Regions from separate parts of the Halobacillus naozhouensis genome, predicted to be linked through region 2. Evidence: predicted binding sites of a transcription regulator. Region 2 holds the regulator's gene; the other holds the start of a gene.

Region 1 (16,255 bases), 830 kb from region 2:
TTCAGTGACTTCGCGCATTTCTCCATCAACTCGCAAGCGGACATAGCCTTCTTTTTGCAGCTGCTCAAAAACTTTGGCGTGTTGCCCTTTACGCCCCGATATTACAGGAGCCAGAATTTGCAGTTTCGTCCGTTCAGGTTGTTCCATAATCTGATCCACCATCTGCTGGACTGTTTGTGAATCAATTTCTATCCCGTGATTCGGACAAGTTGGTCGTCCGATTCGCGCAAACAGCAAACGCAGATAATCAAAGATTTCTGTTACCGTACCCACTGTAGAGCGGGGGTTACGGCTTGTTGTTTTTTGATCAATCGAAATAGCCGGTGATAACCCTTCAATAGAATCAACATCAGGCTTGTCCATCTGGCCAAGAAACTGACGAGCATAAGCACTTAACGACTCCACATACCGGCGCTGCCCCTCCGCATAGATCGTATCAAAAGCAAGGGAAGATTTCCCCGACCCGGAAAGACCTGTCATGACCACAAGTTTATTCTTCGGAACATCAATGTCAATATTCTTTAAATTGTGGGCTCTTGCTCCCCTAATACTGATATTTTTACTGGCCATAAGCCGATCATCCTTCCGCTTTTAGTTCCAAAATGATATCACGAAGCTCAGCTGCTCTCTCAAAGTCAAGGTCCTTAGCTGCTTGTTTCATTTCTGTCTCTAAGTTATCAACCAATTCAGCACGTTCTTTCTTCGTCATTTCTGAAGGTTTTTTCTCCGTACCATAAGTGGTTGCGTCTTCAGCGACTTTGCTGACTTGAATTACATCACGGATTTGTTTCTTGATTGTTTTGGGAGTAATGCCGTGCTGTTCATTGTAAGCAATTTGCTTTTCGCGTCGACGATACGTTTCCTCAATCGCGTATTCCATCGAGTTAGTGGTTTTATCGGCATACATAATAACCCGGCCACTTTCGTTACGCGCTGCACGGCCAATCGTCTGAATTAACGAACGATCTGAGCGTAGAAAACCTTCCTTATCTGCGTCCAGTATCGTAACCAGTGATACTTCGGGAAGGTCGAGACCCTCTCGCAGCAGGTTGATACCCACAAGGACATCATATTTACCCAGCCTTAGATCTCTGATAATTTCAATCCGTTCAAACGTTTTGATTTCCGAATGGAGATAGGCTACCTTTATCCCTAAATCCTTCAGATAATCGGTAAGGTCTTCTGACATCTTTTTCGTTAATGTTGTGACCAGCACCCGCTCATTACGTTTACTGCGCATGTTAATTTCGCCGACTAGATCATCAATCTGCCCGTGGATCGGCCGAACTTCAATTTCTGGATCAAGCAGCCCTGTTGGCCGGATGATTTGCTCGGTTAATTTTTTAGTGTGCTCAAGCTCATAAGATCCTGGCGTAGCAGATACATACGTAATTAAATTTATGTGCTTTTCAAATTCTCCAAACGTCAGTGGACGGTTATCGAGGGCTGAAGGCAGACGGAACCCATGATCCACAAGCACTTGCTTACGTGCCCGATCTCCGTTGTACATCCCGCGAATTTGCGGAAGCATTACATGTGACTCATCCGCCATAATGAGAAAGTCATCTGGAAAGTAATCAAGCAGCGTATAAGGCATGGCCCCTTCTTCCCTGAATGTTAGATGACGGGAGTAATTCTCGATTCCAGAACAAAAGCCCATTTCGTTCATCATCTCTAAATCGTAATTTGTCCGCTGTTCAAGGCGCTGGGCTTCCAAAAGTTTATTTTGGTCTTTGAGCTCCTTCACTCGTGCATGCATTTCTTTCTCGATATTTTCAATCGCTTTTTTTAACTTTTGTTCCCTTGTTACGAAGTGAGAAGCAGGGAAAATGGCAACATGTTCACGCTCACCGACGATTTCTCCTGTCAGCACATCAATTTCACGAATTCGATCGATTTCATCACCAAAAAATTCTACCCGGATCGCATGTTCTTCCTTTGAAGCAGGAATTATTTCAACAGAGTCTCCTCTGACTCGAAAAGTCCCGCGCTGGAAGTCAATATCATTACGGGCATATTGAATGTCGACGAGAAAACGCAGCAGTTCATCTCGGTCACGTTCCATGCCTTGACGAATAGAAAGAACTTGACTGCTGTATTCTTCCGGAGAACCTAAACCATATATACACGAAACACTAGCTACAATAATGACATCATTTCTTTCAAATAAAGAAGTCGTTGCCGAATGACGCAGTTTGTCAATTTCATCATTAATGTTAGAATCCTTCTCAATAAATGTATCAGTTTGTGGTACATAAGCCTCCGGCTGGTAGTAATCATAGAAGCTTACAAAGTACTCCACCGCATTATTAGGGAAAAATTCCTTAAACTCACTGTATAATTGACCCGCTAATGTCTTATTATGAGCAATAATTAATGTTGGTTTATTCACCTGTTGAATCACATTGGACATCGTAAATGTTTTACCTGTACCTGTTGCACCAAGCAGGGTTTGGTGCTTTTCACCACGCTCGATGCCTTCAACCAGTTCCTTGATGGCATTCGGCTGATCGCCTTGTGGCGTATAATCAGATACTAATTCGAATCGATTCTCCGTTTCCATTTGGACAACCTCCGTTCATACACTATTCATCAATAGTCTACCACAATAGTTTATCATTCTAACATAAAACGAACAAACATTCGGTTTTTATTTTATAAAATTGATGAAAGTAGCATTATATAGTTGTGGATTGCATGAAATTATCATGTATTTGCACATTAATCTAATGTTTTGCATATTCGCGAGATTAACTGCACATTTGATAGCAAAATTGCATATTTCACTCGCTTTATTACACATTTGCGAGGAAAGCTCAAAAAATCTCACTACACAAAACGGTAGTGAGATTTCACTTTCAATTATGAATAAGACTGATCGTATTGGTTCACTTCAAATAAATCAATCAATTCTATATCCTCATGTTTATCTTTAAACCAACGAAGAGAGAAATCATTTTTAAATAACACAAGTGGATTTCCTTCGCGGTCAACGGCAAGCATATTTCGTTCATCGAACATGGACTCATCTACCTGGTCTTCCGGAATCCAGCGAGGAATCCGTTCACCCATGGATGTTAACTCCACTTCGACATTGTACTCATTTTTCATTCGATATTCAAACACTTCATATTGAAGCTCTCCAACGGCTCCAATAATATAGTCTTCAAATCGATAACGCTTGAATAATTGGATCGCTCCCTCTTGCACAAGCTGCTCCAACCCTTTTTTAAACTGTTTCGACTTCATTACGTTTTTGGCCGTCACTTTTTTGAAAAGTTCTGGCGGGAACTGTGGAAGTTCATCGTATTCGAAGTTCTGTTTTCCGGTCACAATCGTATCGCCAATTCGGTAAATATTCGGATCATAAATTCCGATAATATCACCGGCGTAGCCTTCTTCTACCGTTCCTCTTGATGAAGCGACAAACTGCTGGGACTGAGCCAGCTTGAATGTCTTACCTGTTCTTGAAAGCGTCACATTCATTCCACGTTCGAACTTTCCGGAACAAATCCGCACAAATGCTATTCGATCCCGGTGTTGCGGGTTCATATTGGCTTGAATTTTGAAAACAAAGCCGGAGAACTCTTCATGATCGGGTGAAACGATCCCTTCCGTTGAACGTCGCGGTGCCGGTTCAGGGGCGAAGTCGATAAATGTATTGAAAAAAGTTTCCACCCCGAATGGTGCAAGTGCACTTCCGAAGAAGACAGGCGTTTGGTCTCCCTTCATCACTTTTTCCAAATCAAAACCATCACCGGCCTCATCAACGAGCATCATCTCATCTTCTGCCTCTTGATAAGTCGGATCATCTGTCAACTCTTTATGACTGTCAAGCTGATCGTATGGGATGTACGTCTCTTCTTCGTTCCCGGTGAACTGAACAAACTGCTCATTGTGACGATCAAACACACCTAAGAAACGCTTACCCATGCCTGCTGGCCATGTCAGCGGATACGTTTCGATATTTAATGTGGATTCAATCTCCTCCATCAATTCAAGCGGTTCGCGTCCTTCACGGTCCATCTTATTGATAAAGGTAAAAATCGGGATTCCCCGCATTTTACATACTTTGAAAAGTTTAAGCGTCTGCGCCTCAATCCCCTTCGTGGCGTCAATCACCATAACGACACTATCAACCGCTGTTAATGTTCTGTACGTATCTTCACTGAAGTCTTCGTGCCCTGGGGTATCCAGAATATTAACCTGATAGTCTTTATACGGAAAATTCATCACACTTGAAGTGACTGAGATTCCACGCTGCTTTTCAATTTCCATCCAATCAGATGTGGCAAACTTGCCCGATTTCTTCCCTTTAACCGTCCCTGCTGATCGAATCAGATTTCCAAACAGCAGCATCTTTTCGGTAATCGTTGTTTTCCCGGCATCCGGGTGAGATATAATCGCAAACGTACGACGTTTTTTCATTTCATTCTTTATAGTCATCGTGATATCCTCCAAATCGTAGTCTCTTACATTTTATATGCTTCAGGCAGGATATACGTATCACATTGGCCTCTTCACTCCATACAAAAACCGCTCACCCGAAGCAAGCGGTCTCCTCAATTTATCTTACTCCATACACTTGAAAGTAGCACAACCCACCCATAAAATCAATCGTGATATTTCCTTCCACCTCAGGTCATCCAAAAAATGGATGACCTGAGGTGGAAGGAAATGGTGTAATAGAAATGTTACCCCTTCTCCTGTTATAATGGAAAAAAAGATAGTTAGGATGCCATCTATGCAGTCATACCTTTTACAACCTAATGATATTAAGAAAATAACAGGTGCTACGTTTTATGAACGGGGCGAAACATACTACAACCAAGGGAAAGTGTACGGTCTTTCTCACAATAGCGCCATCAGATCCTGGCGTGCGGTAGTAACGGGTACTCATGACTATGAAGTACGCGTTTTCTTTTTTGAGGATGATGATCTGGAGGCTACTTGTGAATGTCCTGCCTATGACTCTTATTATAGTTGTAAACACATCGCTGCTGTGCTGCTGGCTATTCGTGAGCAAGCCATTTTAAAATCAGCACCCAAAACGGAAACAGTTTCTCCTTCGAGAGAACAGTTTTCCTCCATGAGTCATGATCGATTATTCGCGAAACGCCTATCAGAAACATTTCGTAACCGACAGGAAAATAAGTATGCGCAGTCTGTAAAACGCCCTTTGCAGATCCAATATTTCCTGCATGTTCAATCTCTGTTAGGGAGTAAGAGCCTCGGAATTGAACTTAAACTGGGGGAAAGCTATCCCTATGTGATTAAAGATATCCGCCAGCTTCTCCAACATGTGCGGCAAGAAGAACCCTATAGACTCTCTAAAAAGTTCAGCTTTGACCCTGCTGAACATTATTTTACAGACGAAGATAAGCAAATTTTCGACTCGCTATTTAAAGCTTATGAACAAGAGCTATTTTACGATCGACATTGGAATGGTGGAGAACAGAAAATATTAGCCATCCCTCCTTCACTCGCACCAGAATTACTTCAAATGCTTGAAGCAGCAGAGTGTGAAGTGATCGAACGCGGAGAAAAAGTTGGGCCTTTGCAAGTAGAAAAGGAATTCCCTAAGCTCTCCTTTTATATTTCTGAAGAGCGAGGAAGCTACCACATGCATATGAACCAGCTTAAAACCTTTGAATATGTGAAAGATTATCACATGCTCTATAAACAGGCTTGCTTTTACCTTCTCGATCAAACTAAAGAAGAAGTCGTCCAAACTCTGCACGCTCTACTGCCTTACAATTCAAACGGAAACCATACAGTTGGCCAGATGGATATGGAAGGCATTGTATCTTATGTACTGCCAGAGCTTGAATCCATTGCTCATGTTCAATTGAATCACACGGCTAAGGAAAAAATAATTCAGGAGGAACTCAAACCTAAAGCCTACCTCGACTTTGCAGGCTGGGCATTAACCGTTGATGTCCAATTTCATTACGGTGAACATATGATCCAGCCTTTTAAGCAATCGAAAGATTCAAATCAACTGATCATTCAACGTGATAACGATACAGAGCAGGCCATCATCCAAATCATTGAACAGGCCGAATTTAAATTTGACGGCGAAACCGTTTATATTGAGGATGAAGAGGAGCTTGAAGAGTTTATGACTGTCTATCTTCCGAAACTGCGGGAGCTGGCAGAAGTCTACACCTCTTCTTCAGTACGCTCCCTGCTCGAAGACCAGCATCGTGAGCTGATCCCATCCGTTCAAATCGAAGGAGATGGCAGCTGGCTCGATATTCGTTTTGGAATAGAAGGGATATCAGATGATGATGTCACGGCTGCACTTAGAGCAGCCATTGAACGCAAGAAATATTACCGACTGTCGGACGGTGCTTTTCTATCACTTACGTCAGAGTCCTTTGAGCGTTTTCAAAGACTGGCAGATGAACTTGAATTAACCACCTCTGATGTTGACGATCACTCATTACAAGTAGCCAAAGTACGCAGTTTGCAAGTTGATGAAGCCCTTCAGCTGGAAGCTAAGGAGCGCAATGAACGGTTCGATCAACTTGTTCAGCGATTACGATCACCACAGTCGCTTATGATTGATCCGCCTGAACGTTTAGAAGCGGATCTTCGTACTTACCAGCTAACCGGCTTTCGCTGGCTGAAGACACTGGCTGCTTATGGATTAGGCGGTGTTTTAGCTGATGATATGGGGTTAGGGAAAACAGTCCAAAGTATTGCCTTTCTTCTCTATGAAAAAGAAGAACAACTCATGGACAATCCTGCTCTTATCGTTGCCCCCGCATCCCTTGTCTACAATTGGAAAAAGGAGTTCGAGAAGTTTTCTCCAACCTTATCTGTTCAAGTCATAAATGGGGATCCTCTCGCAAGAAGGGAACAGATTGAACAAAGTACGGCTGACATTCTTATCACCTCGTACCCGTTACTGAGACAGGATGCTCCAGCTTATAAACAAGTGAACTTCCACGCTATGATCTTAGACGAAGCTCAAGCGATTAAAAATGAGGCTACGAAAACAGCCCAAGCTGTGCGCAGTCTCCAGGCGAAGCACCGTTTTGCCTTAAGTGGAACACCTATCGAGAATTCCTTGCACGAACTCTGGTCGCTGTTTCGTACGATTATGCCGGGCTTTTATTCCAGCAAGAAGAAGTTTCTTCAAATGAAACCAGAGAAAATCGCTCGCATGACGCGGCCATTTATTTTAAGAAGGATGAAGACAGAGGTGCTGGAAGAGCTTCCAGATAAAATTGAGACCGTGCAATATTCCGAACTGACACGACCACAAAAAGAAGTCTATTTAGCTTATTTAGAAAAAATCCAATCCGATATTCAGGAAACCATTGCTCAGAAAGGATTCCAGCGGGGTAAACTTGAGATCCTGGCCGGGCTGACCCGCCTTCGCCAAATCTGCTGCCACCCCTCTTTGTTTTTGGAAAACTATGAAGGAGAGTCAGGCAAGCTTGAGCAGCTTAAAGAGCTGGTAGCTGAACTGAAGGATGGCGGGCACCGTATCCTTATCTTCTCTCAATTCTCAAGCATGCTCAAAATCCTCCATCAAGAGTTAACTAAAACGGGGCTGGATGCCTTTTATTTAGACGGGCAAACGAAGAGTGAACAGCGTGTTGAAATGGTAGAACAATTCAACCAGGGAGAAAACGATGCTTTCCTCATCTCCTTGAAAGCCGGAGGTACAGGATTAAACCTTACGGGCGCTGATACTGTGATACTTTATGATTTATGGTGGAACCCGGCGATTGAGGAGCAAGCCGCCGGCCGGGCCCATCGAATCGGTCAGGAAAAAGTCGTCCAAGTGATCCGAATGATTTCAGAAGGAACGATTGAGGAACGTATCTACCAGCTTCAGCAAAAGAAACGTGATTTAGTTGACCAGATTATCCAGCCAGGTGAATCTATGCTCACATCATTAAGCGAAAAAGAGATCCGGGAACTGTTTCAATAATAGACACGTCCCTCTTATCGTTTTACAAAAAAGCTGACTCCGGTGAGTTCTAAACTTATCCGGCGTCAGCTTTTTATCATAAAAAAACGCTGTGAAAGATTATCTCTCACAGCGCCAGCTTATCATATTCCTTTTTTATCTAATTTAAACCAATACCCACCGAGAATACTGCCGCCAATTACCGTTGTGACCGTAGAAATGATCATATGAAGTGATGAAGCAATTACTACATTTCCTGTAACCACAATGACAAACCCTACGACAGCATTGGATAAAATCGAAATCAAATACAACCAGGATAAGGCCACATGGTATTTAAATTTAGATGCATAGATAACAAACCAGATGGCCGCAACAAATATAACCACTGTAGCTACCCAGTGAAGGGAATAAATCATATTAGCGATGGCTTCACTTCTGATTAAATACTCCATAGCCGGAATGTCCAATAGTACATTACTTGCTGCACTATGTTTAAAGAATGCTCCTAAAATGATTTGAACCATGTATATGGAAAAACCAATTAAAAAGGCACGGTAGCTCATGCTCACCGTCGACCAACTCGTCTTATCCAGTTCTACTTTTTCGTTATGAAGACTGTAGCTTAGCAGCACTAAGATAAGCAAGAGAACTTGACTGAATGTCACATCAAGAGTTGTGAATCCAGGAGGCGTTCCCAGCAAAACATTGAAGCCGCCTATCAATGATTGAAAGACCAGCATGGCAAGACTCATAACTGCCAAAATAAAGACAGAACGCCTTTCCCGATGTTTTGCAATAGCTCCCACGGCATTAACAAACGTCAGCATAGCCAATAACGGCACCATTAAGCGATGGGAATATTCGATGATCACGTGATAATTTGTAATATCCGGAAAGATTGAACCATTACATAACGGCCATGTCGTTCCGCAAGCATCACCTGAATCCGTCGCTACAACCAGATTACCAAGGATGAGCGCAAGAAAAGTGATGAAAGTTGTTAAAATGGAGAATTTCTTCATCGTCTTACCCTTTCTCTATTGAAAATAATGATGAATAGTAAATGTCCTATCTATCAAATCATATCATGAAACAGCTTGAAACAAGAGTACAATGTGTACACATCCACATGAATTTTTTGTGAACTCGCCTCATCTCATAGTCTCCCATAGCCAGATAGCTGAGAAAACTCTCTCACAACAAGCCTTTCGGCCATTTATAGATCAAGCTGCTGTTTATTTGTAAACAGGACAGGGAAAGCAAAACTTGAAAGGAGCGAACTGTAACATGAATTACCAGGCTTATGTTTTTGATGCCTACGGAACGTTGTTTGATGTTCATTCTGTGAAAGATGCGATACACCGCTGCTACCCTGAGAAAGGACCCGACATTAGCGAAGACTGGCGAAACCGTCAAATTCATTATTGTATGATTCGCCAGCTTATTCAAGGGTACCAGCCCTTTGATCTTGTTACAAAGTGGGCTTTATTAGATGCCCTGACTACGAATGATGCAGGCTTTAACGATGAAACGGTTGATCAGCTTATGAACCAATATCAACATCTGAAGCCTTACCATGAGGTCTCCCAGCTAGCTGTGAATAATCCCGATAAAGAATTGACGATATTCTCTAACGGAACGCGTTCGATGCTGCAGCCTTTACTCGAGAACAATCAACTTACGAATAGCTTCTCTCTTCTTAGCGCAGATGATCCAAAAGTTTATAAACCACACCCAGATGCTTATCAATTTGCACAGGAAAAATTGGACCAGGAGAAGGATGACATACTTTTCTTCTCCAGTAACCCGTGGGATATTGCCGGTGCTACACAATACGGTTTTCATACTGCCTGGGTAAATCGTAATAAGATGAAGTGGCCTGAACTTGGACTGCAACCGACCCATACACTTAAAGACCTTTCCCATATTCCAGACAAGCACTCATAAAAGGATGGCTTCGGACCAAGCAAGACATAGATCCGAAGCCATCCTTTAATTCCCATCCATATCCTGATAAAAACAGATCGTGCCCTTTCCATGTTGTTTACCATAGTACAAGGCCTGATCAGCCGTCGAAAAAGTTCGTTTTTTGAAACAACATCGTCTGGATAACAACATAAAAAAAGACACAAATAGGATTTTTTGCCCATTCGTGTCTTTTTTATTTCAGACCGTTTGTCTCTGTTGTAATTGTGTCTGTGGCTGCTTTTGCGCCTCTGCCTGGGCTTGTTTAATTAAACAGCGCCCTTTGCCGTGGGGAATACACATTGGTGTACCAAAAATCGGATCCTCACGAACATCACAAGTCATTTCGAAGACGTGCTGCATTAACTCACAGTTGATCACTTCTTCAGGTTTTCCTTGTGCGTACACCGTTTTATCCTTAACCGCTACAATATGATCAGCATAACGACAAGCAAGATTAATATCATGCAAGACCATGACAACAGTACGGCCATTATCCTGATTGAGATCAAATAATAAATCTAGAATGTCAATCTGGTGTGTCATATCTAAGTATGTGGTCGGCTCATCCAGTAATAGTAAATCCGTGTCCTGAGCCAGCGTCATAGCAATCCAGGCACGCTGCCGCTGACCGCCTGACAAAGAGTCTACCGAGCGCTCTTTTAACTCAGTTAAGTTTGTATCTGCGAGAGCCTTATTAACCGCATCCTCATCTTCCTGAGACCAGCGCTTTGCCCAGCTTTGATAAGGATAGCGTCCTTGTTTTACAAGCTGATAGACACTTAATCCTTCCGGTGTTGTCGGACTTTGCGGTAAAATCGCCATTTTTTTGGCAACATCTTTCGTACGCATTTTTGATATGTCTGAACTATCAAGCACAACTTCACCTGATTTTGGCTTGAGCAGTCTCGCTAAGGAACGGAGCAGAGTTGATTTACCGCAGCCATTCCCTCCGATTAAAACGGTTACTTTTCCTTTAGGTATCTTAATATCTAATGAGTCTATGATAATTTGGTCACCATATCCAAGTGTGAGATTGTTTGCCAACAGTGAATCCATCTGTTATATCTCCCCTTTACAAACGCTCCGAGGCTCATTTGTATATTGGTTGCGTAATCAGTTACTATTCTGAAAAATTTCACGATCTATTTGTCTGCACTTTCTAGTTTATGAGCAAAGTGGACCGTTGTCAATGAATTTGAGAATCATTTTCATTAAGAAAGTCTATGTAAAGTCGTTTTGAACTAGAACAAAAAATGCCCAAAAGCCTTGAAGTCAAAGCTTTTGGACACTTTGTTATTCTGCCAATTGTTTACGGAAAGATTCCTGAACAAATAGGATTCCTAATTCATGATGCTCCCCTTCATACGTGGCTCGCTGGGTAAACCGATTTTCCCCTCTAAAGTCCTTTACCTCAATTTTACTCAGAGCCCGATTGGTTTGTAGTGCTTCATAAAACTCTTCAACAGAGGTAACAGGGATTGAATTAACACGCACAATCAGCTCCCCAGGCAGTAAGTCCATCTTATCCGCCGGACTTCCGGGTATAGTTCCAAGAATACGTACCCCACGGTGATCAGCCGTGAAAAAAGGCTGACGTTTTTCATGCATGCGGTGAAAAGCATAAACCATTTCCCTGCCCAGCAGACATACGGCGACTGCAGCCAGAGACAAAATGGGCCAGTATAAGCTTGCAGCCGATAACACTAAGGCGACAATCGCAATGATCAGTGTTTGTCGCCCTGCCTTCATCGCGACAAGTTTTGGTGTTTGAGCTCTTGCTACCCATTCCCAGCCTACTAATAACGGTACAAAAATTAACCCATAGCTGTTCGCACCAATTGAAAATATTGGCCACCAGGGAGCAAATGGTTCAATCGCACCAGCCGGAAGCAACCCCACCATCGGGATGAGCACTAACTTTTTCACCCGATGCTGACCGACCATCTTACCACGATTACCCTTTACACGTTCTGGAAACGTTCGCCTGGATGACGTTTTGGCCAAAATTACCCCTTCAATCAGGAACAGCACACTCATCATTAACGCCACTCCTTCAAGAGAGGTATTTTCAAGTGCGTCTGCCCATCCCTCTGGAAGGAAACCTGCTGGCATGTATGGAACGGCCATAAGTAACAAATATGTAATCCCAAATGTGTAAGCAGCCGACAGCCATGTTAGTTTCAAGGTTAAACTCAATAGAATCGTTACAAGGCTTAGCAGCAGTAAAAAGGGATACGTGACAACGATCCCCCCGCCAATCGCCAGTACAGATAGGACAGCCCCGCCGACAAGCGAGACACGCCATGTACTTCTGCCCTCAGCAAAAATATCATACACTCTCGTTCCGAAGGTGCTCCGTTCTTGTTTTATTCTACGAACCGACAACATAAATAGCAGAATCACAGACCAATAAAATAGAGGCTGAACAAAAAGTTTCGCCAACCCATTCCCTATCTCATCCCACCAAACATCCACAAGCCATTCTCCTCTCGATGATTCATGAAAAAGTCCGCAGTCAATGACTACGGACTTATTTCGCTAAAAAACGATTCAACTCCTGCCTATTGAAATAGAACTTCAAGAGCTTTTTTCATTTGACGATCATTCTCTTCATCACGTACTTTTTTCACGATCAGTTCTTCCAGTTTACCAGCTGTTTTGGCATCGACTTCGCCCGTTACGTTCAGCTGATGTTCAGACTGAAACGTCTCAACAGCCTCTTTCGTTTCTTCGCTGAAATAGCCATCCGTTCTTCCAGGTGAGTAGCCTAACCCTTTCAGCATTTCCTGAATACTTTTGATCTTATCCCCATTATTATTATAGGTCAGAGGCTCTTCTATTTCGACAGGACTAGTATAGAAATAATCAGGCTGCTTCACTTTAACCGTCGGTTCGATTCCTTTTTCATGAATCCAGTTCCCTTCAGGTGTCAGCCATTTGAATAGAGTCAGCTTGATCGTGCTTCCGTCTCCCATTGGGATCGTCTGCTGGACGGTTCCTTTGCCGAATGTTTTAGTACCGACAAGTTCATATCCGCCGGCCTCGTGCATGGCACCGGCAAGAATTTCTGAAGCAGAAGCACTCCCCTCATCCATTACGACTGTAATCGGATAATCTTTCTTAGACTCAATATCTGAGAAATATTTGGAGACCTCTCCTTTACTATTTTTCACTTGAACAATCGGGTGATCTTTCGGAATAAATTGCTTTAATATTTCCTGAACGTCTGTAAATAAGCCACCAGGGTTGCCACGAACATCAATCACTAAGCCTTCTATTCCGTCATTCTCCAATTTCGTCAGAGCCTTTTTAAAATCCTTTGCTGTTTCCTCTGAAAAAGAAGTAATTTCAATGATACCTGCTTTTTTGCCCTCAATAGTTTTCGTATCTGTATATATGGTTTCAAGTGGGATTTTATCACGAACGATATCAACCTTTAATGGTTCACTAACTCCTGGACGGTCGACTTTCAAGGTAACTTCGGAGCCCTTCTCACCGCGAATTTTTAACACAGCTTCATATAAATCCAATCCCTCTAAGCTTTCACCATCGACTTTCAGGATTTGGTCATTCGGCTTTAACCCTGCTTCTTCAGCAGGGGAGCCCTTAATCGGCGCCACAATCGTTACTTTATCGTTTACCATGCTTACTTCCGCGCCTATTCCCTGAAAGGAAGATTCGATCGTTTGATTAAATTGCTCCATCGTTTTCTTATCCATATACACACTGTATGGATCTTCTAATGTATCAAGCATCCCCTGAATAGCTCCCTCAACCAGCTGCTGCTGATCGACATCCTTCAAGGCATTACTTTTAATAATACTGAAGGCTTGGTCAACTTTTTTCAAGTTTTTATTGCCAGCCATTTTTTCTATGAACTCTTTCTGCTCTTCCTCGGAAAGACTGCCAAAGTTCTCCGCTTTTTCACTCGCGTTAGCCAGTCGTTCGGCTGGTGTTTCGTTCTCCGCTCCAAAATACTGCATCCCTATATACGAACCAGCAGCCCCGATCAGAACTGCAAGAATTACAATGAGTGCAGCGTAACGCGTCTTTATATTCATCGCCTTCACCCTTCTGTGAATAGTTTTCTATGAATGATTCTATCCTAGCAAACAAGGCACCACACCGTAAATGTGCGATGCCTGTACTACTTATGATATGCCGCTGCTCCTAAAGGCATGTCCAAGCTTCTCTCATTTTTCATATATTAATTTAACCTTTGGACTGCTATTACAATTAACTAAATAATACCACATATAAAGTCTTAACTATAACAAAAACATGAAAAAGCATACTTCTGGCATAGCTGAACCGGTCCGAACGATAAGAGAGGAATGATAGAAATCCGTGAAAACGGTGAATCATTTTTTCCCGGAATATGAATGAGCCCACGCACATTACGCAACATATAAAGAAAAGTTACCATTAAGGAGATCACCCTATTATGATATTCTTTATTAAAATACTAACCTTATACTTAGTCACAATCGCCATCATGAGAATCATGGGAAAATCGACGATTGTACAAATGACTCCCTATGACTTAGTGGCCATCATTATCATCGGTACACTTGCTTCAGAACCCCTCATCAGCACAAAATTCATTCCAACCATTATCGCGCTAGGTATTCTCGTGCTATTGCACGTTCTTTTTTCACTCTTAACACTCAATCAGATTGGCAATCGCTTATTCTTAGGACAGCCTACCTTATTAATTAAAAAAGGCGAAATCCTCGAGGATAACTTAGAAAAAGCCCACCTTTCCGTCGGTCAGCTGCTGTCCATTCTTAGAAGTAAAGGATACCCGAAAGTAAGTGATGTCGAATATGCCTTGCTGGAACCAATTGGAGAGCTGAGTGTTATCCCTACTGCAGCAAATACTCCCGTGACCGTCGAACATATGAATATTACCATCCAGGATGAGGGACTGCCTATTGCCGTGATTGTTGACGGGAGAATTCAAAACCATAATTTAACCTTATTAGACCTTGATAAAGACTGGCTGGATAAGGAATTACGACATCAGGGGTCCGTACCTAAAGATATTATCTATGCCTTTGTAAATGAAAAAACAAAGCGGTTGATGATCAATAAGCGTAAATCTAAATCATAAAATTAAATTATTCTCTTGCACCTCAGCATGCCCTCCCTTAAGGTTAAAGAAACGACTACACGGGAGGGATTTGTATGTGGAAGCAAACGAGGTTAACGGAGTTATTAGGTATTGAACTTCCAATTATTCAAGCAGGAATGGCAGGCGGAATCACCACGCCGGAGCTGGTCGCTGCTGTCTCAAATGCGGGGGGCTTAGGATCTTTAGGGGCAGGATATATGGACCCTGATGAAATGCAAACCGTAATAAAAAGTATCAAGCAGAAGACTCATAAACCCTTTGCCGTCAATGTCTTTGTCCCTGGAAAAATAAGCAGTACCTCAACTCAAATTGACGCTTCAAACAAATTGTTACAACCCTACTTAAAGGAACTAGGAATCCAGGAAAGTTCAGGCGAAATCAAGCACGTATTTGAACAACAATTAGAAAAGATTATAGAAGAACACGTACAAGTTTGCAGTTTTACTTTTGGACTTCCTCCAAAAGAATGGATCAACAAATTAAAAGCAAACGATATTAAGTTAATTGGAACAGCCACTACAGTCGAGGAGGCCATACTCAACGAGGAAGCCGGAATGGATGCAATTGTTGCTCAAGGGTATGAAGCAGGCGGTCACCGCGGAACATTCAACGGCTCGTTTCAAAAATCAATGATAGGAACGATGTCACTTGTTCCCCAAGTGGTCGATAAAGTATCTATTCCTGTCGTTGCTGCTGGTGGAATCATGGACGCACGGGGACTCCTGGCCTCTATGATGCTCGGTGCGCAAGGTATACAGATGGGGACAGCCTTTGTCACAAGTAAAGAAAGTAGTGCGAAACACCAGCATAAGCAAGCCATCCTTACCAGTTCAGAGGATGCTACAGTGATGACTTCAGCTTTTAGCGGTAAAACGGCCAGAGGAATTGATAATCTCTTTATCAAGGATATGGCCCCTTACGAACATTCTCTACCTGACTACCCGATCCAAAATAGCCTAACAAAAGAAATAAGAAAAACGGCTGCTATCCAACAGAAGCCGCAGTACATGTCGCTTTGGTCCGGGCAAAGCCCGAGATTAAGCAGGGAGGACCGGGCAGAAGATATCCTGTCAGCCATGGTTACAGAGGCAGACTCCATTCTTACCTCCTACTCTCCACCTTTCTAAAGAAAAACATCGGACCTGAAGGGATCAACTTCCAAGGTCCGATGTTAACTAACAAAAATTCTTAAATGTACTTATTGAAAAGATCGACTATGCTTA
Region 2 (16,255 bases):
GCTCTCCACTTTCTTCTACAATAAAAAACGACTGATCGCACATTCTTAGTGGTTGAAATAACACTCGTTCTGCTTGCCAGAGACTGTCACACTGTAATAGACAACTGCCATTCTTTTTGATAATGATATCATAATTTTGCCCGCGTTTGAATAATTCCCCGTTCGCATTAATAGAGAATGGTATGTTGCGCAAGCCTTTATAGCGGTCCGCAAACCATTGCTTATACGAGAAATCTTCCGTTATATAATCTAATTGCTTCTGAAGCAACCCAGAATGAGGGGCACGTAAGCATTCTTCAAAAAATCGCTTTATTATTTCTACTTTATAATAATAGTGTTCACACACTTCTTGTTTAATCGCATAAATTACAAATTGCATAGCTCTATCACTCCTTGCTCATGATTATACAGAGCATAGAGCGAATAATTTGTCACATTATGACTTGCTACATCTACGATTTTTGTCAGAATTATAAAAACTTAAATGAGGACTACCGCATACTAGAAAGCGGTAGTCCGTAGCTCTATTTATTTGTTCATCAAATTCTCAGCATGTTTGACGACATTTTCTACTGTAAAGCCATAGTTTTTTATAACTTCATCCCCTGGTGCTGATGCTCCAAATGTATCGATTCCAATGACAGCTCCATCAAGCCCCACATAACGGTCCCAGCCAAATGAGGCTCCCATTTCAATAGCCAGGCGATTTCTTACCCCATCAGGCAGAACCTTCTCCTGATACTCGCGGCTTTGAGCTTTAAAACGATCAAATGAAGGGATACTCACAACTCTTACATCATATCCTTTTGTTTTAAGTTCAGTTTGTGCCTTCACTGCAAGCTGCACTTCAGAACCTGATGCAAGTAAAATGCCATCAGGCGTTTCTTTATCAGAATCGCTAAGGACATACGCCCCGCGCTTCACGCCTTCATATGATTTCTCACTTGTACCTTCAAGTGTCGGCAATCCTTGACGAGTCAGGACAAGAGCTGTAGGGGTCGTATTTGACTCAAGAGCAACTCTCCAAGCAGCACTTGTCTCGTTTCCATCTGCCGGACGAATGAGTGAAAGATTCGGAACTGCTCTTAATGAAGCAAGATGTTCTACAGGCTCATGAGTCGGACCATCTTCCCCAACAGCTACTGAGTCATGAGTAAATACATAGTTTACAGGTAAATTCATGATAGCTGATAAACGCAATGCCGGGCGCAAGTAGTCACTAAAGACAAAGAATGTTCCAGCATAAACTTTTAAGCCGCCGTGAAGGGCCATACCATTTAGTGCACAGGCCATGGCAAATTCACGGACGCCAAACCATACATTACGACCCGAGTAGTCATTGCGAGAGAAATCTTCTTCACCTTCTACAGTAGTTTTGTTAGAGCCGGCAAGGTCGGCACTGCCTCCGAAGAAATAAGGAACTGTTTTAGATAAGGAATTTATAACTTTCCCAGATGCTGCACGAGTTGCCAGGCTATCTTCACCAGCCGTAAACTCTGGAAGGCTATCCTGCCAATTATCCGGAAGTTCTCCATTGATGGCTTCTTCCAGCTCTTTACCAAGCTCAGGGTATGCTTCCTTGTATTGTTTCATAAGTTCATTCCATTGAGCTTCTTTTTCTTCACCATTTTCCTGAACTTTTGATTTGAAGTCATTATAAACTTCCTCTGGAACATGAAATGGTTCGTGCTCCCAGTTATAGTGCTGCTTGGCAGCCGTGATTTCTTCATCACCCAGTGGTGCACCATGAGCCGCAGATTTACCAGATTTATTTGGGGAACCGTACCCGATAACCGTTTTAACCTCGATCATGGTTGGCTGCTCTGTGTTTTGTTTTGCCTGCTCAATTGCCTGAGCGATAGTTTCAGTATCTGTACCATCCTCAACACGAATGACTTGCCAGCCATAAGCTTCATAACGTTTTTCAACACTTTCACTAAAGGAGCGATTTAAGTCACCGTCTAATGAAATGTCGTTAGAGTCATAAAGAACGATTAACTTCCCTAACCCTAAGTGGCCGGCTAAAGAAGCAGATTCCTGAGAAACGCCTTCCATCAAGTCACCATCACCACAGATAGAAAATGTATAATGATCCACAACATCAAAGTTGTCACGATTATATTTAGCGGCCAGATGAGCTTCTGCCATCGCCATACCTGTAGCCATTGAAATCCCTTGTCCTAACGGCCCCGTTGTGGCTTCTACTCCATCTGTATGCCCTACTTCTGGATGACCAGGGGTTTTTGAATCCCACTGGCGGAAAGATTTAATGTCATCAATCGTGACATTATAGCCAGAAAGATGCAGCAGGCTGTAAAGTAGCATAGATCCATGTCCCGCTGATAAAACGAAACGATCCCGATTGAACCAATCCGAATTTTTCGGATTATGGTTCATATATTGCGTCCATAGTGTATACGCCATTGGAGCTGCACCCATTGGCATACCTGGATGACCCGATTGTGCTTTTTCGACTGCATCAATAGTGAGTGTTCGAATTGTATTAATAGATGTCTGTTCAAGGCTTGCTGCCATGTAAACATTCTCCTTTCAAAATTCCGTATATGTACCATGTATAATCCTATAATGAAAATGAGCAAGTGACAAGCATTGTTATCGTTTTTTCTACAATTTCTCTTAAACTCCTCAAGTATTTTTCCCTAGTTTCTGCAGGATAAACAAAAAAACCGCACCCATAAATGGGTACGGCATTCCTTGTACACAGGGAATTATAAAATATCTGTGGATTAGCTTACACGAGGTTTGCCACATTCAGCCTCCAGCACCCAGACACTCGAGACATAAGATAATTCGCCTCCGTGGCCTCACAGTACGTGCCGTTCTTAGTCGAACTTTCTTTTGCTCGAACTTCCCTGAAGTATTGTCCATTGCGCCGCTTGCCTTATGTTTGTCATGTCTACAGGGGCGCTTACGCTTTTGTCCTCAATTCTTTTTCTCATTTTGCTGCATCTTTTTAACCTTCTCAGGTGTAACGTCATTACCTTCTGGATCAACAACCGTCATACCTTTGAGTTGATTTTTAAAAGAGCTGCGAACATTTTTTAAATATTCCTGACGCAACTCTTTCTGCTCAGCTTTTTCAGCTTTATTGAGGCCTTCCTCTTTTGATTTATTGGCTAGTTCATTGATTCTGTTAAGCTTTTCATTAGATAACATTTGCACATACCTCCTTACCTGGTATTCGCCATGAAAAAGACAAGCGTCACCAGACCCTTGTTCTATTTCATATGTTACCCGTCCTCTTGCTGTTTTTCAAGTGAGACGTATTCCTGATACCTGCGATGGACAGTCGCTTTAGAAACACCATAGCCAAGCCCCCGCAGTGTTGCTGCAATTTCTTTAAAGGTTAATTTGTTGTTCCTTAATCGAACTACTTCTTCTATAGGAAAAACAAGTCGTTCTCTTCCTGGAGCCAAGTGCTGGTTCGACAAATTATGGCTGGGATCGTATCCTTCCTTAACAGCCTTTCTCATCCCTCGCTTAATTTTCATATTATGTATCTTTCGCTGATATTCTTCAACAATTCCGACAATTTGCAAAACCATCGAATCTGATTCAGAGATTTGCAACTCACCTTCATGAGAAAGAGAATAAATACGAACATTAAGCTTATGAAACTGATGAAAAAGCGCAATTTTTGTATTTCCTCGACCTAATCTTGTCTCGTCCTGAATAAGAAGGGCCTCTGCTCGTTCATTTGCAAAATGGTCTAGCAAGCAGAAGACACCCTCTCGTTCGATCTCATATCCGCTGGCTTGCTCTTCAATGCAATCTATTACTTCTATGGATTGGTGCTCAGCCAGCTGCATTAATTCACTCCGTTGTCTTTTTAAAGAGGAAACTTGTGCTTCCTTCTCGGTACTTACACGACAATATAGAACTGCTTTCATGATGTCTCACCTCTTGATTGGATCAAAACAAGGATAACGCATTTATAAACTTGTGACCATAGAGAAATATAAGAAAGCTAGACTGGCTGCAAACAACAGGATATACGTAATATCGAGCTTAGAAAGTTTATTAAACATGTCATTCATCCTCCCGATTAGAACAACCGTTCTTAGAAACGTTTGTTCGCTTTTGTTACTTTTATTATATACGAACAATCGTTCCTGTCAAGATTTGTTTCGAACGCTTGTTTGCATTTTTTGAAACCACATGGTACACTGTTGTTACTATAATCCTATGTACGAGGTGTCAGTCTATGAATAAACTTTCAAAACGTCAGCAAGCAATACTAGATTTTATTAAAGAACAGGTATTATTGAAGGGGTATCCTCCTTCTGTAAGAGAAATTGGACAATCCGTCGGCCTCGCCTCAAGCTCGACCGTTCATGGACACCTTTCTCGGTTAGAGAAGAAAGGTTATTTAAGAAGAGATCCTACCAAACCCCGAGCAATAGAAGTGATTGACTTAGAAGAGGATCAGAGCATTCCAAGGGGCGAAGCTTCTTATGCTCCCGTTATTGGTAAGGTAACAGCCGGTTCACCGATCACTGCTATAGAGAATATTGAAGAGTATGTACCTCTCCCGAATTCATTGGCGGGATCAGATGAAAATACATTTGTCCTTGTTGTTCAGGGAGATAGTATGATTGAGGCTGGTATTCTGAATGGAGATATGGTCATTGTTCGCCAGCAGCAAACTGCTCAAAATGGCGACATAGTAGTGGCTATGACAGAAGATGAAGAAGCTACCGTAAAACGGTTTTTCAAAGAGAAAAAGCATATTCGCTTACAGCCTGAGAATGCAACAATGGATCCCATTATATTAAGTGATGTTTCTATACTAGGCAAAGTAGTCGGACTTTATCGCACGGTCCATTAAAAAAGACCGGGAGCATATCAATTGCTCCCGGTCTTTTTTAATGGACTACAACAAAAGCCCCCATGAAGCCTTATGGCTTCATGGGGGCTTTAATCTTAATCTTAATATGTTTGCAGGTACTGTTCGCGTTCCCAAGGATGTACTTGAGTACGGAACATATCCCATTCGATTTCTTTAGCTTCAATGAAATGTTCAAACAAATGCTCTCCAAGAGCTTTAACCATTACCTCATCTGACTGCAGTTCGAGAAGCGCATCAGAAAGTGTTGCAGGTAAATCTTTAACACCGTGTGCTTCGCGTTCTTTTTTATCCATCACATAAATATTGCGGTCAACCGGGGCAGGAGCCTCCAGCTTGTTCTCAACCCCATCAAGTCCAGCAGCAAGCAGTACGGCCATCGCCATGTACGGATTCGCTGCTGGATCAACACTGCGCACTTCAATACGTGTACTCAGACCGCGTGAAGTCGGAACACGAACGAGCGGGCTGCGGTTTTGTCCTGACCATGCTACATAACAAGGAGCTTCATAACCAGGAACCAAACGCTTATAAGAATTGACTGTTGGGTTGGTTACAGCTGTGAAATTAGTCGCATGCTTCACAATGCCCGCTGTAAATTGATAAGCAACATCAGATAACTGCTCTTTGCCATTTTCATCGAAGAAGGCATTTCCGTCTTTATTGAATAAAGACATATTGGCATGCATCCCTGATCCATTCACACCAAACAATGGTTTAGGCATGAAAGTTGCGTGTAACCCATGCTGGCGGGCAATTGTTTTAACTGCCAATTTAAAGGTTTGAATGTCATCACAGTGCTTAACTGCATCGGAATATTTAAAGTCGATCTCATGTTGACCAGGCGCGACTTCATGGTGAGAAGCTTCGATTTCAAAGCCCATCTCTTCAAGTTCAAGTACAATATCACGGCGGCAATTTTCACCTAAATCAGTTGGGGCCAAATCAAAGTAACCGCCTTTGTCATTCAATTCCATGGTAGGTTCACCATTAACATCAAGTTTGAAAAGGAAAAACTCAGGTTCTGTTCCGATATTAAAGGCTGAAAATCCTAATTCTTCCATTTTCTTCAGATTACGTTTCAAATTATAACGCGGGCACCCTTCAAATGGTGTCATATCGGGGTTATAAATATCACAAATGAATCGTGCAACTTTTCCCTTTTCAGATGACCAAGGGAATACAACGAAGGTATCAAGATCTGGCACTAAGTACATATCCGATTCTTCAATTCGGACAAATCCTTCAATGGATGAGCCGTCAAACATCATCATCCCGTCAAGTGCTTTATCTACTTGACTTACTGGAATTTCAACATTCTTAATCGTACCCAACATATCCGTAAATTGTAAACGGACAAACTTTACGTTTTCCTCATCAATCTTCTTGAAAATTTCTTCTCTTGTTAATCCCATGTGTCTCCTCCTATGTCTTTAGTGGAAGAATCGTGATAATTCTCCCTGCCTTATACTAGCCTTTCCCTGCCTTCCCGCGGTGAATAATTCTTGTTGTAACATTCGGCGAAGTTCTTTGTCAGTGAGTTCATGACGGACTTCCACTTCTTCTCCGCTGTATGTTTCCTTCTCCGGTTGATGAGTAAGTGTAAGCACCTGCTTAATTCCAGCCATATTCACACCTTTTTCAATAAGGTCTTTAATCTCAAGCAAACGATCGACATCATTAAATGAAAAGAGCCGCTGGTTGCCGTTTGATCGTACTGGATTTACTAACTGATGCTGTTCATAATACCTGATTTGCCGGGCAGAAAGATCAGTTAAGGATTGTACAATCCCCATCGGGAACAACGGCATGGAACGACGAATTTGATCACTCATCGATTTGCCACCCCCAAAAGAAATTCTACACTTATCATATAACGGATGTAATTAATATGTCAAGCTATGTTAGGTAAGCTAACATGAAATTGTATCAAAAAAACTGAAGGTTTGAACTTCAGTTTTTCTGAATTGTGTTTGATTGTAAAAAGCCTGATTGAATTAATTCCTCTGCAGCCCGGCTTACCGCAATTTTCACATGAGCATAAGTCAATCCACCCTGCACAAAAGCTGTATAAGGTCTTCTAAGCGGCCCGTCAGCAGTCAGTTCTAAACTGGCACCTTGTATAAAGGTCCCCGCTGCCATAATGACGTCACTATCATATCCAGGCATCGGACTTGGGTGTGGCGTCACATGGGAATTAATCGGAGATGCTGCTTGAATGGCCTGACAGAATCGCACCATCTGTTCGGCATTATCAAAATTAACTGATTGGATCAAATCTGTCCGCGGCTCATCAAAGCTTGGCGAAGTGGAAAACCCTAGTGAATCAAGAAACTTCGCAGTAAATATAGCACCTTTTAACGCCTCTCCGACTACATGGGGAGCCAAAAATATCCCCTGATACATCTCTTGTAATGTATTTAAACTAGCTCCCGTTTCTTTACCTAAACCCGGGGCTGTCAGACGATAACTGCACAATTCAATTAAGTGCTTTCTCCCAGCAATATAACCACCAATCCGCGCCAGGCCACCACCCGGGTTTTTAATGAGTGATCCTGCTATAAGGTCCGCTCCCACTTCTACAGGCTCCTGGTCTTCGACAAATTCACCGTAGCAATTATCCACAAACACAATGGCATCTTCTTTTAAGGATCGTACATAACGGATCATCTCTTTTATCTCACTTATGGTGAATGAGGGACGATCAGCATAACCTTTAGAGCGCTGAATGGCGATAACCTTTGTACGTTCAGATACCGTTCTCTTAACTAATTCCCGATCCACTTCCCGGTTATTCTTTAAAGGAACAGCCTTGTAAGTGATCCCAAAGTCAGCCAGGGATCCTTTATCCTGACCAGCTTTATCACCAATAACTTCTTCTAACGTGTCATATGGATCTCCGGTCATATAAAGGAGCTCATCCCCTGGTCTTAAAACACCAAAAAGAGCTGTGGTAATCGCATGTGTACCTGAAATAATTTGCGGTCTGACTAGGGCATCTTCCGCTGAAAAAATCTCAGCATAAAGTTCTTCTAAAGTATCTCGTCCAAAATCATCATACCCATAGCCTGTTGTGGGATTGAAATGCGAATCAGACACTTTCAGCTTTTGAAAAGCATCCAGTACTTTTCGTTGATTTTTTTCTACTACCGCTTGTACATACTCGTGCTGCGAGCGAATTTGGTGCTCTGCTGATTCTATACGTTCATTCATCTTTCTCTTCCTAACTATTGTAAAATCTTATTTTTCAGCGGATGATCCGGGTGGATAAACCCATGTAAGGCATACCCCTCTCGATCTTCATGAAACTTAACTGAAACAACAATACTGTCCTGTTTAAATTGCTGAAGCTGCTTCCCTTCTGAAGCACGGATAAAGACGTTATATTCATACCATTCTTCCTTCAGGGTGTTTTCTACTTTATCCAGGATTCGCTTGATATCAATGGGGTCATGTACACTCACTGTCAATGATGGGAAGACACTTGGGATAAAGTCATCTTGCAGAAGATCCCGTTTATTATAAACAGTAAGAACAGGTAAGTGATCCGCTTGTAAATCTTTTAATAATTTATGGACAGTCTTTTCCTGTTCTGAATGGTCTGGATGGGAGGCATCCACCATATGAATAATAAAATCAGCTTCAGTCACTTCTTCCAGGGTTGAACGGAAAGCTGCAATCAACGTTGTCGGCAAGTCTTGAATGAAACCAACCGTATCAGAAATAAGCGCCTTAAACCCCGAAGGGAGGCTGACTTGCCGCGTTAATGGATCGAGAGTAGCAAACAGCAAGTCCTCTTCAAACGAGTCACTATCTGTCACTTTATTAAAAAATGTAGATTTACCAGCGTTCGTATACCCAACGATCGCTATTTGAAAAGCATAGTTAACTTCGCGCCTTTTTCGATATTGATTCCGTTGTTTTACAACGGTTTGAAGACGGCGCTTGATATCATCAATACGCCGTTGAATATGACGCCGATCTGTCTCCAGCTTCGTTTCACCTGGTCCTCTCGTCCCGATTCCGCCGCCAAGTCTGGATAGCTCCGTGCCTTGCCCGGCAAGCCTCGGCAATAAATATTGCAGCTGGGCGAGCTCAACTTGAAGCTTCCCTTCTTTCGTTCTTGCACGGCTTGCAAATATGTCTAGTATAAGCTGGCTGCGGTCAATAACTCTTCTTTCCAAACGGTCAGAAATATTTCGCAGTTGGCCAGGTGATAACTCGTCATTAAAGACAACGATATCTATTTCTGCCTCACTCTGGTCAATTTCTTCTTTTATTTCAGCTAACTTTCCTTCGCCAATATAAGTAGCCGGGTGGATTCGTTCGCGTTTTTGAATCATTATTTTTTTCACTTCTCCCCCGGCGGTTTCCGTTAGCGATTGCAATTCCTCCAGGGAAGAAGCAAATCGTTCTTCTTGTTGGGCAGGGTCTTTTCTTGCCACGAGTATAACTTGTTCTTTCATTCCTATTGGATTCACCCTTTTCCTTATGAAACACGTTTGTTCTATCATATCAGAGAAGGTTGATGAACACACAAATTCTCTTAGTGATAGCGTGACTTCTCAAATAGTAGTTGAAAATCTTCTGCTTCTAGAGTAGTTAAGGTTGCTTTTTCGTGATTGGGATAGCTTGCTACCCTGAAAGCATGTTTGCGGATAGCCTCTTCAATGATATTTCTAACATATCTCGCATTTGAAAAATTATGCTGGGAGTGATAACAAACTGATACTAAATGTTCGTACAGTTTCTTGCTGGCTTGATGGGAAAGAACATAATCCCTATCCTGAACCATGTGATCTGCAATGGCCGATAGCTCCATTGCTGAATAGTCATCAAAGTCAAGTTGAATAGGAAAACGCGAAGCAAGACCCGGATTCATTCTCATGAAATTGTCCATTTCATACGGATAACCCGCAAGGATAATCACCAATTCGTCATGGTGATCTTCCATGCACTTCACAATCGTATCAATCGCTTCTTTACCAAAATCTTTATCTCCCCCGCGGGCGAGCGAGTAAGCTTCATCGATAAAAAGCACTCCTCCGAGAGACTTCTTAATTAAATCCTTGGTTTTCTGTGCGGTGTGACCAATATACTCCCCGACAAGATCACTGCGGTCAGCTTCTATAAAATGCCCCTTCTCTAAAACCTCCATCTCCTGAAACAGCGCTGCAACCATTCGTGCAATCGTAGTTTTACCTGTTCCTGGATTGCCCTTAAAAACCATGTGCAACACCTGGCCATTTGACTTCAGACCCATATCTTTTCTTTTTTGGGCGATAAGCACTTGAGCGTAAATTTCTTTTACACGATGCTTCAATTCCTGCAAGCCGATAATAGGCTTAAAGTAATGATCAATTTTTCGAAAAGGAGCCATATGCTTTCCCTTTACAGAAGGAGATTGTACGGCATCCGCCTTCCCTTTCGCTTCATTCAGTACGATGTTAATCGTGCCCGGGCGTGCCGCTTTAGCTTGTGGATACACATCGATCCCTCCTCATTCCCTGTATCATACGCTAGGCGGGAAGAATCTGTGCATCTGCCCAGTAAGAAATATAGTGATCCTGTTAACAAAGTAATCATGAAGCTTTTTGCACAGAAAAAACGAGCACATCATTGTGCTCGTTATAAATCTTTATTCCTTATCAAGCGCGACATTTTTCACTGGCGCGAAAGTGGAAATGGCATGCTTGAAAATAAGTTGTTGTTTACCATCCGTTTCAAGTAATACCGTAAAGTTATCGAAGGCTTTCACTACTCCTCGCAATTGAAAGCCGTTAAGTAAGAAAACCGTCACTTGCATACGTTCTTTCCTTAATTGATTTAAATAATTATCCTGAATGTTTACGGACTGAGCCATGAATCTTCCTCCTCTTTTCTATCTATATTAATTACATTCTAGCTTTCTTCCAGCATTCCTGCTAAATCATTTAAAATTTTTTCGAATTTTGCCTTATAATAATTCGGGTGAATCTCATACCAGTTAACATTTAATTTATTTTTGAAATAAGTGTACTGCCGTTTGGCATATCGTCTGGAATTTCGTTTCAATAATTCCACCGCCTGAGACAGCGTATATTCGCCCTTAAAATATGGGATAAATTCTTTATAACCAATCGCGCTCATCGATTGACTTCCTTCCAATCCACGACCAAACAGCATCTGAACCTCGTCAAGCAAACCTTCTTCCATCATTTGATCAACACGGCCGTTAATTCGTTCGTATAGCAACTCCCGCTCCATTTCAAGCCCGATAAGGATGGGGTGAAATGGTGATTCTGATTTTTGCTGCTCTTGATATTCACTCATCGTTTTGCCTGTCGTTTCATAAACCTCAAGCGCCCTCAAAACACGCCGCTTATTATTGGGGTGAATTTTCTCAGCTTGGACAGGATCGACGCTTGCTAGACGCTCGTACATCTGTTCGTTCCCACATTCTTGGAGTTGTTTTTCAAGACGATCAAGAACACGCTCGTCTTTCTCCTGATTAGAAAAGTTAAAATTATATAACGTTGCTTCTATGTATAACCCTGTCCCACCCACTAACACCGGGCATTTACCACGCGAAGCAATTTCTTCAATAAGTGATTGAACTCGCTTTTGAAACTCCGCAACAGAAAACGATTGATTTGGGTTCTTTATATCAATCATATGATGAACAACACCATTCATTTCCTCCTCTGTTACCTTCGCTGTCCCAATGTCCATACCACGGTATATTTGCATTGAATCTCCACTAATAACTTCACCGTTAAAATGTTTAGCCACTTCAATGCCTAATCTTGATTTCCCAACCGCAGTAGGGCCGACGATACTCACTACCTTCTGTTTCAAATAAACACACACCTTCCGCTACACCCATTATACACCAATCACTCTATACGAGTCTGCAAACTCGACAACTAACGGATTTAGTTATCTATACTAACGGTATCCGTTATATTTAATAAACATTCTCGTTAGTTTAGGTATCGACTTTCGTTAGTTTATGCTATAATAGCAGAAAGGAGGCGTTAGACGTGATTTATCAACGCATTCGGTCATTAAGAAAAGAGAGATATCTAACTCAAACGATGCTTGCTGAAAAAGTAGGCGTTTCCGCACAAGTAGTATCGAACTGGGAGCGTCAATATACTTCACCAGATCTTGAGGATCTCTCTAAAATTGCCCACGCCCTCAGGACGACCGCCGACTACCTTCTGGGATTAAGCGATGAAAAAGAGGATGAAATGAGAGAGATCAAACTCTTCTTAAAAGACAAAGGCTATGATAAACCTGTCATTTTCGATAAAGAAGCATGGCTTAATGTTCAGCCTGAAGAAATCAATCAAATTGAAAATTACTTCCGATTCTTGCTGCAACAGAAACACCCGTCTTAGTTTCCGTGAAAAGCATTATGTAAATATATAGGTAAGAGCAGCTGAAATTTATTACCTATTCCAGCTGCTCTTTCTTACATTCGTTATTTATTTTTCATATTCCCCGATTATTTCAGCTGCTTTTTCAGTAATAGAAGTATCGATAGCTTTATCGAAATCTATCTCTCCACGTATCGCTCCATTCTTTTTATACATCTTATATTGTTTCTTTATATCTTCAATAAACATTTCACCATTTGGGTTTAACCCCGTGACTGCAACTTCTTTCCATATCTTAGGGTCTTTTAGCGCTGTGTATTCTGTCATAATATCAATGATTTCATCGGTTCCTTCCCCTTTAATAAAGGCATCATTGTAATCACGTACTCCTTTTAAATAGGCTGCCATAAACCGCAGCGAAACATCCGTTTCTTTTTTAATGAAGTCAGGCGCCCCTAATACCATAGCGATTTGAGCTTCTGGCGCATAGTCAGTCGCGTCTCCAAATCGGCTGTGTATCCCTTGTTGAATCCCTTGAGTAATAAGGGGCTCAATTTGAAGAGCAGCATCAACGGAGCCGCTGCCGATTGAGGCGAGCATATTACCAAAGTCTGACATCAGTACAAACTCGACATCTTCTTCTGTTAAACCAGCATATTCTAACATTCTATGAAAAATGTAATCATCTACCGCGTTTTGAGATGAAACAGCAATACGTTTCCCCTTAAAATCTGAATATTCCTCTATTTCACCCTTTAAGTCGTTGCGAATGACAAAGGAAAAATAAGAATCTCCTTTAATGTTGTGCCCTTTATCAGCAATAATCTTTACATTGATTCCCTGAGCGATAGCATTAAAAAATGATGCCGTAGACACACCCCCGGCGATATCAACTTCTCCTGCCGCCAGGGCCGGAAGCATATCATCACTATTTGCGAATTGAGCGAATTCCACTTCAATATTATAGTCTTCAAAATATCCTTTTTCATTGGCGATATAAAATCCCGCTCCTGAAGCCGAACCATCTTCTGCGATGACAACTGTTACTTTCTCTTCAAGTGGTGCCAGATCTCCCGATGGATTGTTTTCATTCACTTCATTCGTAACCTTATCGTTCGATTGATCTTCGTCCCCTGCTTGATCTGACTGCCCTGAGGAACATCCACTTAAGATTAGAACAAACAAAAGCAACGGCAGGACATACAGGATCGTAAATTTTTTCATGTTCGATCTCTCCTCTTATCTTAAACTCTCGAACCTTGCACCTCATCTTGCAAATGGTTCCAAATTTCTACAAAATTATCTGCCATCGTCTGATTAGCTCGAACTTGTTCCATTGTTCTCGGGCGGGGCAAATCGATTATCTTTTCATCGATAATTCTACCAGGTTGAGAACTCATTAATAGAATTCTGTCACTAAGCAACAACGCTTCATCGATGCTATGTGTAATAAAGAGTACCGTTTTTTTCGTTTCTGACCATATCGTTAATAATTCTTCTTGAAGAATAAATTTATTTTGTTCATCCAGGGCACCAAAAGGTTCATCCATTAATAATATTTCCGGATCATTAGCAAATGCCCGTGCTATACTTACCCGCTGCTTCATTCCGCCAGACAACTCTTTTGGATACAGCTTCGCAAATTTATCAAGGCCAACTTTGGCCAAGTAATAAGCGGTTCGTTCTTTGACCGTCCTTTTCGGCAAATGCCTCATCCTAAGGCCAAAAGCCACATTCTCTTCAACCGTTAACCAGGGGATCACACCTCGTTCTTGAAAAACCATAGATTGCAGTGGTCGGTCTTCCTTACCTTGAGCGATGGAAAACGTACCAGTGCTTGGATTTTCCAGACCTGCGAGAATTCGCAGCAACGTCGTTTTTCCACATCCGCTCGGTCCGATTAGACATACAAACTCACCATCTTTAATATCTATCGTGATCTCTTTTAAAGCTGTGACACTACTGTCTTTTTTGTAAAAAACTTTCGTCAGATCCTGAAGCGAAATTTTCGGTTTATGATCCATGTCATCACCTCTCCGCACTGTTACCTCCACGGTAATAACTTTCTTTGAAACCCTCTTAAAATAAGGGAGAATAGATACCCGAAGAATGAAATGAGTACAAGGCCTACATACATTTCTTTTAATAAGAAGGCATTATAGGAGGTCCAAATTAAATATCCGATCCCGGAATTAGCACCCATCATTTCAGCAGCTACAATAGTTAAAAGAGCGATAGCCTGCCCCATTTGAATACCCTCTATCATGACCGGAAGCGAACCCGGCAAAGCAATTTTAAAGAAGAAATCTTTAGAGTTAGCTCCATAATTTTTGGCTACATCCAAATAAATCCGGTCAATGTTCACAACTCCGGCAACTGTATTAATAACAACTGGAAAAAACACACTTCCTGCGATCGTTACAATTTTCGAAACTTCACCAACTCCAAATATAATTAAAATAATGGGCAATAAAGCCAAAGTCGGTATTGGCATAAGCGCCATAACAAGCGGTGAAAAGAAATGACGTAACGGAGAATATAATCCCATTAAAAGGCCTAGGATCACTCCGGGTATAACCCCGAGCAGAAACCCGGCAAATATTCTATATAATGAAATACCTATGTGGTTATATAACTCTCCGCTGGCTCCCATCGCCACAAACGTTCCGACAATTTCTGACGGTGGCGGGAAAAACCTTGCATCAACTAGACCTGTTCTGGATAAAAACTCCCATAATATTAATATAAATATTGGTGAAGAAATTGTAAGTAATTGTTTAAACCTTGACCTTACCTGTCGTTTTTTCCATTCTTCATGCTCAATCGCAAAAGGATCATGTTCTACATTCACGTTTTTTTCCTCCATCGTTCACCACCTCTTTAGACAAATAATATGTACGATCGCCTATAAGTGTGAAAAGGAGCAACATAACTTTTAGAATCATTGCAGTGTTGTTTCGTTCTACGGAGATTTCTCATAAGCTCACTTCTTCCCCAAGCATCTCCCCGTGTATCAACGACCCCATAATAGATCAAAATAAAACCACCAAATAACCAAAGGCAGGCCCAGAAACACTCCCCCTGGAAAGAATCGGTAATAGACATAAATAAAAAGGCCGCCAGTCAATTTTACTGACTGGCAGCCCCTTGCGTTCTTACATTTTAATTAATAAGGATCGGATTCGTGGCTTTTCTTAACAGCATCTTTTGTTGCTTCGTTCTCAGCTATTGAACCTTGACCATATTTCGATTTACCTGATTCACGGCCCGGAACTTTGTTTTCTTTCTTCATTTCTTTCATTTTCTTTTCGATATCTTCCTTCACACGGCGACCATAGTCTTCATCGGCTTGTGTGAAGTGCTCAATCATGGCATCTTGGATTCGTTTGTCACATACCGCAAGTGCTCCGGAGAGGTTATTGATCAATTCATCGCGCTCCCAATCTTCAAATTCGCGGTACGTTTCGCCCGCTTGGCCGTAGTTGTTAGGTCGATCAATTGGTTCACGCATAGCCGCTGCATTATACGTTGGACGGTGCTGTGGAGGATCTTCATTACCTGCTTCCCGATAGCCTCCGGTCATTGATGGCTCATAGTCAATATGTGGATTATCTCCAGACTCTTTCGGGTCACGAATATCCATTTGACCACGATGCTGGTTCGTACGAACAGGCACTTTCGGTGCGTTCACAGGTAACTTTAGATAGTTTGCACCTATGCGATAGCGCTGCGTATCGGAGTAAGAGAAGGTACGGCCTTGCAGCATTTTATCGTCTGAGAAGTCCATTCCATCGACAAGAACCCCTGTACCGAAGGCGGCTTGCTCAATCTCAGCATGGAAATCAACTGGATTGCGATCAAGGACCATACGACCGACCGGCAACCACGGAAACTTATCCTCCGGCCAAAGTTTCGTGTCATCGAGTGGATCAAAATCGAGCTCAGGATGGTAACCATCCTCCATGATCTGCACAAAGAGTTCCCATTCTGGATAATCTCCGCGCTCAATCGATTCATATAAATCTTG

The links. Region 2 encodes LexA, which represses DNA repair genes until DNA is damaged. Its sites were predicted from a motif close to CGAACATATGTTCG; they were not measured.
Region 1: uvrB (excinuclease ABC subunit UvrB) is a predicted target of LexA. The motif match lies at 2,633-2,646, and genes of this name have one in related genera.

The regions. Positions count from the first base shown of each region.
Region 1 covers NZ_CP121671.1:2,937,722-2,953,976, forward strand. The annotation lists gene uvrA (excinuclease ABC subunit UvrA) at 1-570, opposite strand, end outside; gene uvrB (excinuclease ABC subunit UvrB) at 578-2,563, opposite strand; gene P9989_RS15445 (peptide chain release factor 3) at 2,863-4,446, opposite strand; gene P9989_RS15450 (DEAD/DEAH box helicase) at 4,745-7,948, shown strand; gene P9989_RS15455 (COX15/CtaA family protein) at 8,071-8,952, opposite strand; gene P9989_RS15460 (haloacid dehalogenase type II) at 9,218-9,877, shown strand; gene P9989_RS15465 (ABC transporter ATP-binding protein) at 10,097-10,954, opposite strand; gene P9989_RS15470 (PDZ domain-containing protein) at 11,192-12,373, opposite strand; gene P9989_RS15475 (S41 family peptidase) at 12,460-13,959, opposite strand; gene P9989_RS15480 (DUF421 domain-containing protein) at 14,343-15,011, shown strand; gene P9989_RS15485 (NAD(P)H-dependent flavin oxidoreductase) at 15,086-16,159, shown strand; gene P9989_RS15490 (D-alanyl-D-alanine carboxypeptidase family protein) at 16,221-16,255, opposite strand, start outside.
Region 2 covers NZ_CP121671.1:2,106,450-2,122,704, reverse strand. The annotation lists gene sirA (sporulation inhibitor of replication protein SirA) at 1-379, opposite strand, end outside; gene tkt (transketolase) at 529-2,535, opposite strand; gene P9989_RS11090 (DUF896 domain-containing protein) at 2,944-3,177, opposite strand; gene P9989_RS11085 (YneB family resolvase-like protein) at 3,252-3,911, opposite strand; gene lexA (transcriptional repressor LexA) at 4,226-4,849, shown strand; gene glnA (type I glutamate--ammonia ligase) at 4,951-6,282, opposite strand; gene P9989_RS11070 (MerR family transcriptional regulator) at 6,301-6,702, opposite strand; gene P9989_RS11065 (methionine gamma-lyase family protein) at 6,821-8,080, opposite strand; gene hflX (GTPase HflX) at 8,095-9,333, opposite strand; gene P9989_RS11055 (AAA family ATPase) at 9,414-10,355, opposite strand; gene hfq (RNA chaperone Hfq) at 10,506-10,730, opposite strand; gene miaA (tRNA (adenosine(37)-N6)-dimethylallyltransferase MiaA) at 10,769-11,704, opposite strand; gene P9989_RS11040 (helix-turn-helix domain-containing protein) at 11,890-12,249, shown strand; gene P9989_RS11035 (ABC transporter substrate-binding protein) at 12,337-13,452, opposite strand; gene P9989_RS11030 (ABC transporter ATP-binding protein) at 13,473-14,252, opposite strand; gene P9989_RS11025 (ABC transporter permease) at 14,273-15,094, opposite strand; gene P9989_RS11020 (catalase) at 15,395-16,255, opposite strand, start outside.